DNA from 2 places in the Brevibacillus ginsengisoli genome. Region 1 is predicted to be linked to the other one. Evidence: riboswitches for the same ligand, from Rfam matches in the RefSeq annotation. Region 1 holds a riboswitch; the other holds the start of a gene.

Region 1 (7,473 bases):
CGAATATAACTTCGTTGGAGCATTCGCGGTCGCCTCACTGCTTGCGATCTTGGCGATTGTTACATTATTCGTGAAAAGTACAGTGGAGTGGCTTACCAACAAACAGAGAAATCAGGTACTAGGTGATGGAGAAGAGGAGGCGTTGAACGTTGAGTATCGAAGTGAAAAGTATCTCCAAGACGTACGGTAAGTTTCAGGCATTAACGGATATTAATCTTGAGATCGCAACGGGTGAGCTTGTTGCGTTGCTTGGTCCGTCAGGCTCTGGAAAAACTACGTTGCTTCGGATGATTGCTGGTTTGGAAGATACGGAAGTAGGAAGGATCAACTTCCATGGAGAGGATACAACGAATCAACCGGTGGGCAAGCGACAGGTCGGATTTGTGTTCCAACATTATGCGCTGTTTCGGCACCTAACGATTTTTGACAACATCGCCTTCGGTTTACAAGTGAAGAATCGCAAGGAGCGCCCATCGCGGGAATTCATTCGCAAGCGCGTAACGGAGTTGCTCCAATTAGTTCAGCTGGAAGGCTTGGGGAATCGCTATCCCACTCAGTTGTCAGGTGGGCAGCGACAACGGGTGGCATTGGCAAGGGCACTCGCTGTTGAGCCCAAGGTGTTGCTCCTCGACGAACCGTTTGGAGCGCTGGATGCCAAAGTTCGACAGGAGTTGCGACGCTGGCTGAGACAGCTGCATGATAAGCTTCACATCACAACTGTGTTCGTGACGCATGATCAAGAGGAAGCCTTGGAGATGGCGGATCGGGTTGTCATTATGAACCAGGGCAAAATTGAACAGGTCGGCTCTCCCGAGGAAATCTACCACTACCCGGCGAACCCATTCGTCTACAGTTTTTTGGGACGTGTAAATCGCTTTAATGGAGAGAGCTTCAAGCCAACCAGCGACACTGGATCAGCGGCGATCGGGTACGTCCGACCGCATGAAATCGATCTGTCCCGGATCCCGGTGAGTAAGAACTCCTTTGAAGCCACCATTCAGCATATTTATCCGATCGGGCCGACCATTCGTCTGGAGTGCAAGCGTGTGGATAGTGAAGTTTTATTTGAGGTCGAAATCAGTCATGAACGCTACAAGGAATTGGGTTTAAAAATTCACGATAAGGTGTACGCAACGATCAAGAACTTGCGTATGTTTCAAGCCACCAATCAAGTTACGACGGTAATTGCGGAACAAACCAATATTCCCTTCTATACAGCCAATGCCCATAGCTAAAGTTCACCCCCCTTAACTTTCGGGATAAGGGGGGTGATTTTTATAGAATTAGTTCGTAATAATCATTGGCGCCAGTTTCCGTGAAGCCACAGGATTGATAGAGTGTTAGGGCATTCTTGTTCTCGACGGCCACTTCCAACGCAATTCGCTTTGGTTGTTGAAGGAGCAACAGATCGATGGTTTGCTGAAGAATCTGACGTCCATATCCACGCCCTCGCAGCTCAGGAGTGACGCAGAAGCCGAAGATAAAACCATTGCCGCCTTCCAATTGGATGCAGATTTTGGCGATTGGTTCTCCGTTTAATGAAGCAATATAGGTACGATCGGATTTGGAACTTAGCGTAGAATCTACATAGTCGCGGGAATCTTCTTCCGTCATGGAGAATCCGGTAACGTTCAGGTGAATAACCGTGTCTCGATCTGCTTCTGTCGCCTTGCGCAATTCAATATCTCCTGTAACCGCAACACCTTCGCTTCCAGCCTGATACTCCATCCAATATTCGGAGAACGAGTAGGGCACATTCAAGGATCCCATCAACTGTTTTCCTGATTGGGAACGGTTGTGAACGATAAAAATAATCTTGGGAATCTCTCGTTGTTTACACTCATCAATCGCTTCTTGGAGGAGTGAGCGGAAGATACCCTTCCTGCGATAATCAGGGTGAACCATTCCACTTACTTCAGCCTCTGTAGAACGGAAGGAGTAGATTCCTAAGAATCCAACAAGTTGATTATCCTCGTAGTAGAGAAAATCATTGGTTTCATTAGTGGGACGGTTGCGCAGCATGTCCCGATTTAGTTTGAGTTGAATATTTTCCGCTTGGTCACAAAGCGCCGCCAATTGCTCTATCTGCTCCAGCTCTTCTTTGGTTAACCCTTGTTTTTTTACCAAACCATTGTTTATCATTCGATCACCCTTTTTGCACGATATCTTTTCAAAGACTAACTAAAGTATAATGAAATATGTTTATTATACAAATTTTCGTACTAGTACATACCGCAATAATTGAGATGACAACGCGGCAAATATTGAGGGGGTGCCGAGCGTGGAAATGGTACTGGAAATGAACTTTAGCGGGCTGCGAATATTTCATCTGGAACCCCACTCCTCCGATGTATTGCATGGCCATGGAGATTGCTATCAAATGAGTATTCCGCTAGCAGGTACACCATCTATTCAGTGTAATCAGGAAATTCGCCGCTTAAGTACGAAGAATCGGTTAGTCGTGTCTCCAGATGACGAGCACAGGCATTATACCGATGAAAAACCTGCCAAAATCATGGTGCTTGGAATCAAACAAACATATATGGCGCAAATACTGGAGGAACAATGGGGGGTATCCGCTAATCGATTCCAGTTGGATAAATGGGGAGAAGGGTGCAACCGAGATTTCTATCAACTGGCTCAACGTGCCTTCTTAGAGACCATGCAGATGACATCTATCCCGTTTATGTTAGAAGAGCTGGAGTATCAGTTGGTCAAACAGTTGTTACTCGTCCAAGAGGGGACGCACAGAAACCATCGCGATCGAGTAGAGCAACGGCAAGCGGGATCTGCTCTTTACCATCCTGCCTTAAAGCGGGCAATGGAATACCTTCAAGAAGAATTTACCTCTGAGCTTTTTCTTGATCAAGTGGCGCGTATATCGGGAGTTACCAAATTTCATTTAATTCAACTGTTTCGTAAACAGTTGGGAACAACGCCGAGCCAATATTTAACGGAGCTACGGTTGAAAAAAGCGCGTTGGTTGGTCCAATTCACCGCACAGGATATCACTTCTATTGCATTTGAAGCAGGTTTTGGAAGTCTTAGTGCTTTTCAACGATCGTTTAAAAAAAGATATGGAATGAGTTGCCGGGAAATGAGACAGCAACGCTAAAAGGACCGCTATAAAATATTTGGAATTTGAATGAAACTGTCTATATTTTCATAATGAAAAATGGTACATTGGTACTAAGAATTACCAAATCGAAAAATGGGAGCGATGATCGGTCATCTGTATCTTGGGCACTTGGATGACACGGAGCGATTAGTGCAACCGACCAGTTAATTCCAAATGTAACTGGTCTATTTTACTTGTATACTGTTACTTCCTTTTAATGGAATGGTGAAAACGATGAAAATAGTAATAGCAGTGGACGGAACAGAATTCTTAACCAAATTTCACGAATTTATTGAACGTTTTTTTCCGGGAATCCCCAAGGAAATCCACGTTCTTCATGTAATTCCAAGCTATGCCGCTTTAATGGATACGTATCCGGAAATAAAGCAGGTCGTCCATCGTCAGGCGGAAGAACTAGTGAAAAAAGTGATGGATTTTTTCACTGATTTGGACGCCCAGTTGGAAGGCATTGTATTGGAAGGCACGGTAACGAAGATGATTCTGGAATACTCGAATCAAAAATCGGTAGATGCGATTATTTTGGGATGCAGAAGCTTAACCAATTATTCAACATTGTCACTGGGAAGCGTCAGCCTCGGAATTGCTAATCAATCCCAAATTCCGGTCATGATCGTGAAGTGAGGAGGATGCGCCATGATGATCAAGAAGATGTGTTGCTTTTGCTTCGGAGCCTCGGTGTCTAGTCTCAGAGAGGAGGAAAAATGGATTTGCCCCCATTGCGGCAAGGACATTAGTACGCTTCCAACTGTTTCTGAGGAGGAGTCGTTTTCCGAAGAGTACATTAAAACGATTTTGCAATATAAGGAAGACTCCTATCAGTTTGATACCGTTGAAGAGCGCGCTCGAATGAGGGAGCGGTCTGTTGAAGCTGAGGTTAAACACCTGCATGATCAGACAGAGATGATTTTACAGGCAGCGGGTGAAGGAATCTTCGGGTTGGATATCCAAGGGAATATCACATTTATTAACCCGGCTGCTTTGAAAATGCTGGGATTTCGTCGAGAAGAACTGCTCTATCATAAAATCCATCAGTTAGTCTATCGCGTGAATCCAGAGGGGGAGGCTGAAGAGTGTCCCTTTGTACAGGCCATGCAAGAGGGAATCCCACAGTTGCGGACAACCGACAATTTCTTGCGCAAGAATGGGGCAAGTTTTCCCGTTGAATATGTAGTGAGTTGCATACGGAAAAATGGCGCAGTAGCTGGAGCGGTTTGTATTTTCAAGGACATCTCAGAACAGTTGCTAGCCCAAAAACAGATTCGAGAAGCGAAGGAGCAGTTGGAATCCTTTATTAACCATACAACAGACGCTATTGCCATTGTCGATTTGGAAGGAATATTACTCTCAGTCAATACCGCTTATGAAATGATTTTTGGCTGGAAAAAGGAAGAATTGGTCGGACAAGCCTTCCCGATTATCTTCCCTAATCTGTATGAGGAGTATAAGATGAACTGTCAACGCGTCATGGCAGGCGAGAAATTGACTGCAATGGAATCGATACGCCGACACAAAGATGGCACCTTGATAAACGTGAATGTGACCTATTCGCCTGTTCATAACGGTTCGGGAGAGGTTGTGGCCATTGCCAGTACGATTCGGGATATGCGGGATCGCAAGCAAATCGAGAGAGAATTGAAGGAGAGCGAGGAGCGGTACCGCCAGCTAGTCGAGTTTTCTCCAGATGCTATGCTCGTTCATTGTGACAATCGAGTAATCTACGTCAATCCAGCCGCGATGCAAATGTTTGGCGCGAAAAACGAGGAGGAGCTGATCGAGAAGCCTGCCATTGAGTTGGTTCACCCAGATTCCCAACAATTGGCCAGATCTCGTATGGCATTCTTACAAAACGATCATGCAAAAGTTGAACCTCTTTATGAAAAATTGGTTCGATTAAATGGAGAAGTCGTTGATACTGAGGTAACGGCTATGGCTTTTCTTTATCAGAACAAGCCAGCTGTCCTGTGCATTATTCGCGATATTACTGATCGTATGAAAGTGGAAGCGGCTTTGCGAGCAAGTGAAGAGAAACTGCGTCAAATCACCGATCACTCTTCGGACGTTATCTGCCAAATGGACCAACAGTTCGTCATCGAGTATATCAACCAGGCTTGTAATCATGAATTTGGCTACACTCAAGAGGAGATAGTTGGGAAGTCTATTGTTGAGTTTATCCATCCTGATGACCGTAAGATGCTTACAAGTGAAATAACGAGATGTATGCGTTCGATGAACTCCTGCAAAACAGAAATTCGCCTGCGCCATGCCAAATCGCATTACATTTGGCTTGAGGTAGCGATTAGCTTCATATTGGATGATCAGGGGAAATGCGAATCGATTATTCTTGTCAGCCGCAACGTAACCGAGCGCAAACAAGCAGATGAGATGATTCAGAAACAAGAAAGACTCCTCAAAGGAGTTGCCGATGCCGCTCACTATTTATTGACGATGCCTGAGGAATTCGGAGCAACGATTCACAAGGTTTTAACGATCCTTGGAACGAACGCCGACGTGGACCGGGTCTATGTGTATGAGAACCATCATGACCCACAGACGAATGATCTTCTGGTCAGCCACCGTTATGAATGGGTGCGTGATTCGGTTGAGCCGCAATTAAGCAATCCGCTGCTTCAAAATATCTCCTACAAGAAAATGGGCATTTCACGTTGGTACGATCGGCTGTCTTCTGGAGGGCTAATTGTAGGTCTAGTGAAGGATCTACCCGAGGAAGAGACAAGATTGCTTGAATCACAGGGGAGTCTTTCCTTTCTCATTGTTCCAATCTTCGTAGGTGATACCTTCTGGGGTTTTATCGGATTTAATGATTGCAACAATGAAAGAGTTTGGAGCATTAATGAAGAAGCGATTCTGATTGCCGCCGCTGCCAGTATCGGTGGAGCGATTAGACGGTACAATCAGGAGGAGCTGTTAAAGCGTGACATCGAAGAGCGTATAAAAGTAGAAAGGGAGCTTGCGGCCACCAATCAAATCTTGCAAGAAATCTCTTCTGTCGATGGACTTACAGGGATCCCTAACCGACGTTTTTTTGATGAAAATTATCAAAAAGAATGGAATCGGGCTTTGCGAAACAATAAGCCGTTATCCATTATTATGTTTGATATCGACTTCTTTAAGGGATATAACGATAGCTATGGCCATCAAGCGGGAGACGACTGTCTCAAGCAGGTAGCCCAGCTAATCAGTGCGCCTTTAAGACGGCCGGGTGATTTTGCGGCAAGATATGGCGGGGAAGAATTTATTGTAGTTTTACCAGAGACAGATTGCGCCGCCGCTGCTATGATCGCCGAGAAAATTCGCCATAATGTGGAGACGGCTCAGTTCCCCCATAATCAATCGAGCATTAGTCCGTATGTCACCATTTCTGGTGGAATTGCGAGCACGATACCAACTTCGGAACAGCAACCCAAGACACTGATCGCAACAGCAGATAAAAACTTGTACGAGGCAAAACAAAAAGGACGTAATCAAGTAGTAATCTCATAGAAAAATGATAATAACGGGGGATATTATGAGGATTGGTATTACCGGGAAAATTACGATGATTGTATTATCAATTGTTTTAGTAAGCATCAGTCTTCTCACTGTGGTCAACTATGTGACCAGCTACGAGCAGGTGAAACAGGCTGCCGGTGTGGAATTGATCGGGTGTGCCAACATCACGACGGGAATCCTGAACCCAGGGGATATCGAGAAGCTGACAGCTGGAGATGAATCCATTCGCCAGCCAATAGAAGAGCGAATCAGCTGGACAATCGCCAAAAAACCGATCTTCAAAAACGAATATATCTTATCGCTAGATGGCAAGCTTCTGGCGGCGGACAAGTATTTGCAACAACAAGGCATTAAAGCCGGTGACCACTTCGACATCGATCAGAAGGCTTTTGAGATGGTGAAAAGCATGAAGCATCCGGCGTTCTCTGATGTGTATACGTTTGGTGGAATTGATCGCATCACCGGCTACGCCCCAATCTATAAAGACCACGATGAAAGTAAAGAAATCATTGCGATTAACGCTATTGACTTTGATGCCAGTATTTTGTCCAAACGCACGTGGGAGATGATCAAGGGTACAATCATCATCGGTATTATTTTGCCGTTCCTCGCGGCGATCATAACCTTCCTTGTCGTCAGAATTACCGTTCGCCCGATCAAACGAGTGATTGATCATGTCAATCTTGTGGCAAGCGGAGATTTTACGGTTTCCTCACTTGAAGTAAAGAGTAAGGACGAGATTGGCGAACTGGCGACTAATTTCAATCGAATGGTCAGAAATCTTTCCACCCTTGTCAAAGAAGTGAAGCTGAATTCGAATCAAT
Region 2 (7,473 bases), on a different contig from region 1:
CAAAAGCTCCAAGCCTTCCCGCCCATTTCCAGCAATCCCGCAAACGATAAAACCTTCTACCCGTTCGACGAATTGACGGTTCACTTCCTGTACCATTGGATCATCTTCAATCAGCAAAACGGAAAACCGCTCATTATCCATGCGTATTTCCTTCCTTCATCGGGAATGTGAGAACAAAGCTTGTCCCCATACCTGGAGTCGAGTCACATCGCAGCTCTCCATTGGTTCTGGAAATAATCTGATGTACTAGATTAAGTCCAATCCCGCGATGAACCTGTTGTTTCGTCGAAAAGCCCCGCTCCATCATTAGTTGTTGAACTTCCGGTTCCATGCCGCAGCCATTATCTTCTACCAACAAAGAGAGGATTTCCTCGTCTTGTTCCATGCTGATGATGACCTCTTTATTCTCCCGTTCTACTTGTTGTAGAGCATCAAACGCATTCTCTATGAGATTTCCAATTATAATGACAAAATCATGTCGATCCATCTGATTCGGAAAGCGATCCAAGTTGCTTCTTCGGTCAATGGTGACTGTAATGCCCAGCTCTTTCCCTCTGCTTACCTTGCTTAGCAATAATCCGGAAATACTGGTGTCTTGGATTTGTTGTGTTAAAAAATCAGTCATTTCCTTTTGCTGTTCGGATATTTGAAACAGATATTCCAATGCTTTATCAACCGCTCCGAGTTGTAACAAGCCCGCTATCGTATGCAGCTTGTTCATATGTTCGTGGTTTTGCACCCGCAGTGCGTCGACAAACTTACGAACTCCAGTCAGCTCCTCCGCCAGATTGGTTACCTCCGTCAAATCCTGAAAGATGGCCAGAGCTCCGACCGTTTGCTGATTGACCTTAATCGGTACCCGGTTGGACATGATAATCGTATTTCCCACATTTAATTCCTGGTTGTAAATGGGCTGCTGCAGCTCAAGAATCTCGGGCAATCGGGAATCTGGTATTACTTCCCAAATATTCTGGCCGATTACCTCACCCGTTATCCCAAAGATTTCCTTGGCCTTCTCATTAAATATCGTGATGTTCTCCTGATTATCGATCGCGATAACACCCTCATGCATGGCATGAAAAGTATCTGTCCGCTCGCGCAAAATCCGAGCGATCTCATGAGGTTCCAAGTTATACATCTGCTTCTTCATGTGTTTGGCCAACTGCCAAGAGCCCCAAATTCCAAACAGGACCGATAACAGGAAGGTTATCATGATATAGCCTTGTTTATCGTAGAGGATCTCACTGATACTTGGCAGAAGGTGTCCAGCCATGACTACGCCGATCTGCCGATGCTCTTCATCCATTATGGGAACGTAGGCGCGTATTGCTGTGCCTAATTCACCCTCAACCTTGGAAGTGTAAGTATGTTCGGCAAAAGCCAAATCTTCATCCCTGCCAATCGACTTAGTCCCAATCCGCTCTTGAATTGGATCAGACAGCCTAACTCGATTCATATCCATGACGACAATGTAGGTGGCATCATTAATCATGCGTAGTCGTCTAGTGATCGGGTTAATGGTTTTCCAGCCGTCCGGTTTATTTATCGATTCCTTGATCATAGGGATCTCCGCAACCGAACGCGCTGTAATAAGCAAACGCTGACCAACCTCATCTTCCTTCATTTTAATAAATCCGCCTAAAACAATAATGCCTCCGATAAGTAAAGAGAACAGCACAATGCCAAAGGAAAGCAGAGTGATCTTCCAGTGGATTTTTACGTTCTTTAACAGAAGAATATCCCCTTTGTCTCTTTGAATGGATGAATTTACTCGCTACAAATATTGTGAAATAATAAAGAGAATTTATCAACTTTAATAAATGGAGATCCTCGCTTATGAGATCAATCATCGGAATCAGCATCATTATTATTGGAATTTTGATAACAGCTGTCGTCATTGGGTTTCGTTCTGAATTAGGCTCGAATAACTTATCCTACGACGATGAACAGAAAGGACTTAATCAACGAATCATCATCAAATTCAGTCACGTCGTTGCCGAAAACACACCGAAAGGATTAGCTGTTGATCAATTTGCTAACCTTGTTTCTGAAAAAACCAACGGAAAAGTTGAAGTACAGGTTTACCCTAATGGCATCCTTTATTCCGATAAGGACGAGTTCCAGGCGTTATGGCAGGGGAATATCCAGATGATCGCACCAGCCTATTCCAAAATTTCTACGCTATACCCAAGCTGGATGGTGCTAGATCTTCCGTTCGCTTTCCCCAACCAACAAGCAGTAGATGAATCGCTCCACGGAGAGATCGGACAGATTCTGTTTCATACCCTTGAGTCAAAAAATATGAAAGGACTGGCCTTCTGGAGCAACGGTTTCAAGCAAGTAACCAGCAACCAACATCCCATCCTTACACCCAAAGACTTCCGTGAACAAAAAATTCGGATCATGCCAAGCAAAGTCCTTGAAGATCAATATCGGCTGCTCGGCGCCCAGCCAGTTCCAATTCCTTTTAATGAAGTCTATCAAAACATTGAGAACGGAACAGTTGATGGGCAGGAAAATACTATCTCAAATATATTTACTAAAAGACTGTATCTTGGACAAAAATATTTAACCTTAAGTAACCATGGCTATTTGGGATATGCCGTGATTGTGAACAAATCATTCTGGGACAAACTCCCCTCTGACATTCAAGACAAGATTCAGGAAGCTTTACAAGAAACGAGTGTTTGGAATAACCAGAAGGCCGTTTCTATGAATGAAAAGCAATTAAATGAGCTTCGCACGATGTCGGTCCTCCAGATCCATGAACTAACGAATGAACAGCGTAATCAATGGATTCAAGCAACAGATCCACTGTATAACAAATATGCAGACACCATTGGCTATGGTTTGGTGAATAAGGTAAAACAAATTCGAAATAAATACGCGTATCCTCAACCGCGATGAAGCCTGGAGAACACTCTCCAGGCTTATTTTTTTCGTAGACCAAAACGACCAAAAAGAACAATATGACCATATTCTTTTAAATTCATTCGGGTGAACTTACAATTCTTATTAAGCGCTTTCATATTTCTGAAAAATTAGTATAAGGGAGTGACGGGATGAAGTTCAACTTTCGTAATCTGACTGTTCAAGTTATCATTGCAATTATTCTCGGTATCCTCGTAGGTCAATTCTTTCCTAAGTTCGCGGTAGATCTTAAGATTTTAGCGGATGTATTTATTAAAATGATTAAGATGGTCATTGGTCCAATCATCTTCTTTACGATTGTAAGCGGTATTGCAAGCATGGGAGATGTAAAAAAAGTTGGCCGGATCGGCGGAAAAGCCATTCTCTACTTCGAGATCGTAACAACGGTTGCCTTAGCGATCGGTATCCTGATCGTAAATCTGGTTCAACCTGGTGCGGGAATCGATACGAGCAAGGTGCATGGAGACATTAGCAAATATACATCTGCCGCCAAAGAAAGCAGTGGAGTCGTTGACTTCTTAGCTGGCATTGTACCAGACAACGTAATGGCTGCTTTCGCCAAAGGGGAAATGCTTCCGATTCTGTTCTTTGCCGTTTTGTTCGGAGTGTCCTTAGCTGCAATGGGCAAAAACGGAAAGCCAATCTTGCAATTATTTGATAAGTTTGCGCACGTATTTTTCGGTATTGTAAACATGATCATGAAGCTTTCGCCTATTGCTGCTTTTGGTGCCATGTCTTATACCATCGGGAAATTCGGGATCTCCTCTCTTACCTCGCTTGGCAAGTTAATGGGTTCCGTCTATATCACAATGTTCCTGTTCATTGTTGTTATTCTTGGTTCAATTGCGCGCTACTATGGATTTAACATTTTTAGCTTCTTAAAATATATTAAAGATGAGATTCTACTGGTTCTAGGAACTTCTTCTTCTGAATCGGCATTGCCTCCAATTATGAAAAAGCTCGAAAGATACGGCTGTTCCAAATCTGTTGTCGGACTTGTTATTCCTACAGGTTATTCGTTTAACCTGGATGGTACTTCTATCTACTTGTCTATGGCTTCGCTCTTTATCGCACAAGCGTACGGCATACACTTATCGCTGGTACAACAACTCACACTTCTTGGAGTCCTGATGCTCACTTCCAAAGGAGCTGCTGGTGTAACTGGTTCCGGATTTGTTACCTTAGCTGCCACACTTTCCGCTTTTCCAATGGTCCCAGTCGAAGGAATTGCCCTTCTAATCGGTGTAGACCGATTTATGTCGGAAGCTCGCGCCATTACAAACCTGATTGGCAATAGTGTTGCAACTGTGGTCGTATCCAAAATGGAAAATGAATTCAACCCGAATGCTGTTTCTATCGATGAAGAAACAGATGATGTTCCTGTATCACCTGCTTTCCCTACTACTTTATCTAGTTAATATAGACCGAACCCAAAGGTATAGCCCCAATGACTCACTCGGGCTATACCTTTTTTAATAATATTAGGACTATTTACCTTAACCTTGTAATTACTCCCAACCTCATTTATACTTCGTTCGTAGTGTAATCTACCAATTGTATATGTATTTCGATAAATGGCAAACTCATTGAAAAGTGAGGACGCAAAGCTACGGGTCTAAGGTTATCAACTATGACAGCCGAGCTGCCGAATGGCTCCAAAGTTTTATCTTTGGTCTTATAGCTATTCCACCTGGAGTAGCTTTTTATTTTGTCGTTTCATACAGAGATATTGAAGGTAAGGGAGAGAGAAATCTTGTTTATTTTGGACAAGCCCTATGTTTCCCCGTTTCTGGCTAGCACTTTAGTAGATACACAGATGCCCGTCATGATCATGGGAGATGTAGCAGTACCAGAGCGTCACCGTTTAAATCTTTTGACACAACAGGATTTTATTCAGAATCTGATGAGACAAAATCATTATCCGGTCCTTACAAATTCAGAAAACGCGTTTTCTCAACTTGAAAAACATCTTCCAGACTCTTCGCTCGTTAGAAACATCTCTTTATTTAAAAACAAAGTGACGTTTCGCCGCTGGTTAAGCCAAATCTACCCTTCTTTTTTCTTCCGAGAAGTATCCATTACTGAACTTGCTACCATTAACCCCGCCACTTTACCTTACCCGATCATTATTAAACCAGCAGTTGGTTACGCAAGCTTAGGTGTTTATCGCGTAGTGAATCAAGATGAATGGTATGCGGTTAGCAAATTAATTAAGGCTGAGGTTCAGCTATCGAATAAGCTTTACTCTAACACTGTTTACGATTCGAGTACGTTCATCATCGAAGAATGGATTCAAGGTAGTGAATATGCAATCGATGCCTATTACAACGAGTCTGGTGAGCCAGTTGTGTTAAACGTATTCAAACGTATGTTTTTCCATGACGGAGACACCTCAGATCGTATCTACTACACAAGCAAGGAAGTATTAAATGAAGCTTTGGCAAGCGTTCAATCTTTTCTTCATACAATCGGTCAAAAGGCTAAATTAAACAACTTTCCGCTTCATGTTGAAATTCGAATGAAAGAGAATGGAGAGTTGGTTCCGATTGAAGTGAATCCCCTGAGATTCTCGGGAATCGGTACAAACGAACTAGGTTTCTATGCTTATGGCGTGAACACATATGAGTCATTTATTAAACAAACGAAGCCGGATTGGGACTCAATCCTTGCCTCGATGGATGATTCTCTCTACAGCTTTTTTTGCGCAGGTATTCCCAACTCGATTGATCCAGACATAATCTCTTCGGTAGACGAGGAAGGATTGCGTCGTCAATTCGCCCATGTTCTTCATTCCTACTCCCTATTCCCGAAAGATCCAGCTACTTTTGCGGTATTGTTTTATAAAAGTGAATCTTCGGAAGAAAACAAAAGACTGCTGACACTAGATTTAAGCCAGTTTCTTCGCTGTCTTGAACCAGTTACTACATAAGATTTGTTTGTGCCACGCAAGAAGCCTCCTGAATTCAGGAGGCTTCTTCGTGTTTACTTCTCATCTACCAGCTTTTCTAATTCTGTTAGGTTTTCTTCAAATACCTTCATCGCTTGTTCAATAGGCTTAGAACTGGACATGTCAACACCCGCTGCCTTCAGTACCTCAATAGGCGGTGCCGAATTCCCGGCGGCCAGGAAGTTGTTTTTAATCCGATCTACGGCAGGTTTGCCCTCATCAAGGACTTGTTTAGCTAAAGCGACAGAAGCGGCAAAGCTTGTTGCATACTGATACACGTAAAAATTGTAATAGAAATGAGGAACTCTCGCCCATTCCATTGCAATTTCTTCATCCGATACGACTGCTTTTCCATAGTATTTCTTGTTAATATCCAGATAGATCTTCTTCAGGGCTTCCGCATTCAGCGATTCTCCAGCCTGTTCTTTTTCATGAATGACTTTCTCGAACTCAGCGAATTGTGTCTGTCGGAATAAAGTAGTTCGGAAGTTTTCCAAGTATTGATTCAGCAGAAACATTTTCTCCTGCTTCGTTTTGGCTTTCGCGTACAAACTCTTAAATAGCAGCGTTTCATTCATTGTAGAGGCTACTTCTGCCGTAAAAATAGGATAGCCCGAATTAAGGTACGTCTGTTTCTGATTGGTATAGTACGACTGCATGGCATGACCCAACTCGTGCGCGATCGTGGACACATCACTTGCTGTTCCTTGGTAATTCAACAGTAGATATGGATGTGTGTCGTAAGCTCCCCATTGGTAAGCTCCCGTCCGTTTATCATCGGTTGAATAAACGTCCACCCAGCCTTTGTCAAACGCATCTTTTAATACATTGGTATAGTCATCACCAAGCGGCTTTAATCCATCAAGCACAATTCCCTTCGCTTCTTCAAACGGGATATAACGATTTTCTGCTGGTTGTGCAGGAGACATATAAAGATCATACATGTGCATCTCTTTAAGGCCCAGCATCTTCTTCTTCACTTCCAGATAGCGATGAAGCAGTGGAAGGTTAGCGTTGACTGTTTGAATTAATTCATCATAGACTTTGGTCGGTACATTATTCGCTGTTAAACTTGCCTCCAAGGCACTTGGATATTTACGTACTTTCGCATAAAAATTGGTCGCTTTCACTTTCCCCGACAAGGCCTGCGCAAAAGAATCTTGATAATTCTGCAAGGTTGAATAGTACGTTTTAAAGGTTGATCGGCGAACATCTTGGTTTTTATTATCCATTAAGGCAACAAAATTCGATCGGGTCAGCTGTATTTCTTCCCCTTTTTCATTTTTGTAAGAAGGGAATTTCACGTCTTTAGAAATCATCCGATAGATATCTTCCGGTGTGCTTGCCAAAGGGCTAGACTGTGCCAGCATCTCTTCCATGTCTTTGGACAAGGTGTGCTTCTTGGTGCGCAATTGGTCTTGAATAAAAGCTTTATAGGGAGCAAGCTCCGGAAGTTTTAAATATTTATTCCAAGTTTGTTCCGGTATATCAATTAACTCGGGGGTGAACCAGGCGGTTTTTTCTTTCACATACGTGCTCATTTTTTCCGCGCGATCCGCTTGTGCCTGTAAATCAGGATTCGCCGTATTCACATC

Evidence for each region. Region 1 has a riboswitch for cyclic di-GMP ahead of ACQCN2_RS22220 (universal stress protein). Riboswitches for the same ligand answer to the same signal wherever they lie in the genome.
Region 2: linked by a shared signal. The riboswitch ahead of ACQCN2_RS11230 (ATP-grasp domain-containing protein) and the one ahead of ACQCN2_RS22220 (universal stress protein) in region 1 are both predicted to bind cyclic di-GMP.

What each region holds. Positions count from the first base shown of each region.
Region 1 covers NZ_JBNJQR010000013.1:88,949-96,421, reverse strand. Annotated here, with positions in the region: gene cysW (sulfate ABC transporter permease subunit CysW) at 1-190, shown strand, start outside; gene ACQCN2_RS22235 (sulfate/molybdate ABC transporter ATP-binding protein) at 150-1,235, shown strand; gene ACQCN2_RS22230 (GNAT family N-acetyltransferase) at 1,276-2,142, opposite strand; gene ACQCN2_RS22225 (helix-turn-helix domain-containing protein) at 2,288-3,115, shown strand; cyclic di-GMP riboswitch class II at 3,207-3,289, shown strand; gene ACQCN2_RS22220 (universal stress protein) at 3,353-3,760, shown strand; gene ACQCN2_RS22215 (PAS domain S-box protein) at 3,773-6,640, shown strand; gene ACQCN2_RS22210 (methyl-accepting chemotaxis protein) at 6,666-7,473, shown strand, end outside.
Region 2 covers NZ_JBNJQR010000004.1:375,326-382,798, forward strand. Annotated here, with positions in the region: gene ACQCN2_RS11210 (response regulator) at 1-141, opposite strand, end outside; gene ACQCN2_RS11215 (ATP-binding protein) at 134-1,732, opposite strand; gene ACQCN2_RS11220 (DctP family TRAP transporter solute-binding subunit) at 1,837-2,907, shown strand; gene ACQCN2_RS11225 (dicarboxylate/amino acid:cation symporter) at 3,063-4,349, shown strand; cyclic di-GMP riboswitch class I at 4,498-4,581, shown strand; gene ACQCN2_RS11230 (ATP-grasp domain-containing protein) at 4,685-5,860, shown strand; gene pepF (oligoendopeptidase F) at 5,914-7,473, opposite strand, start outside.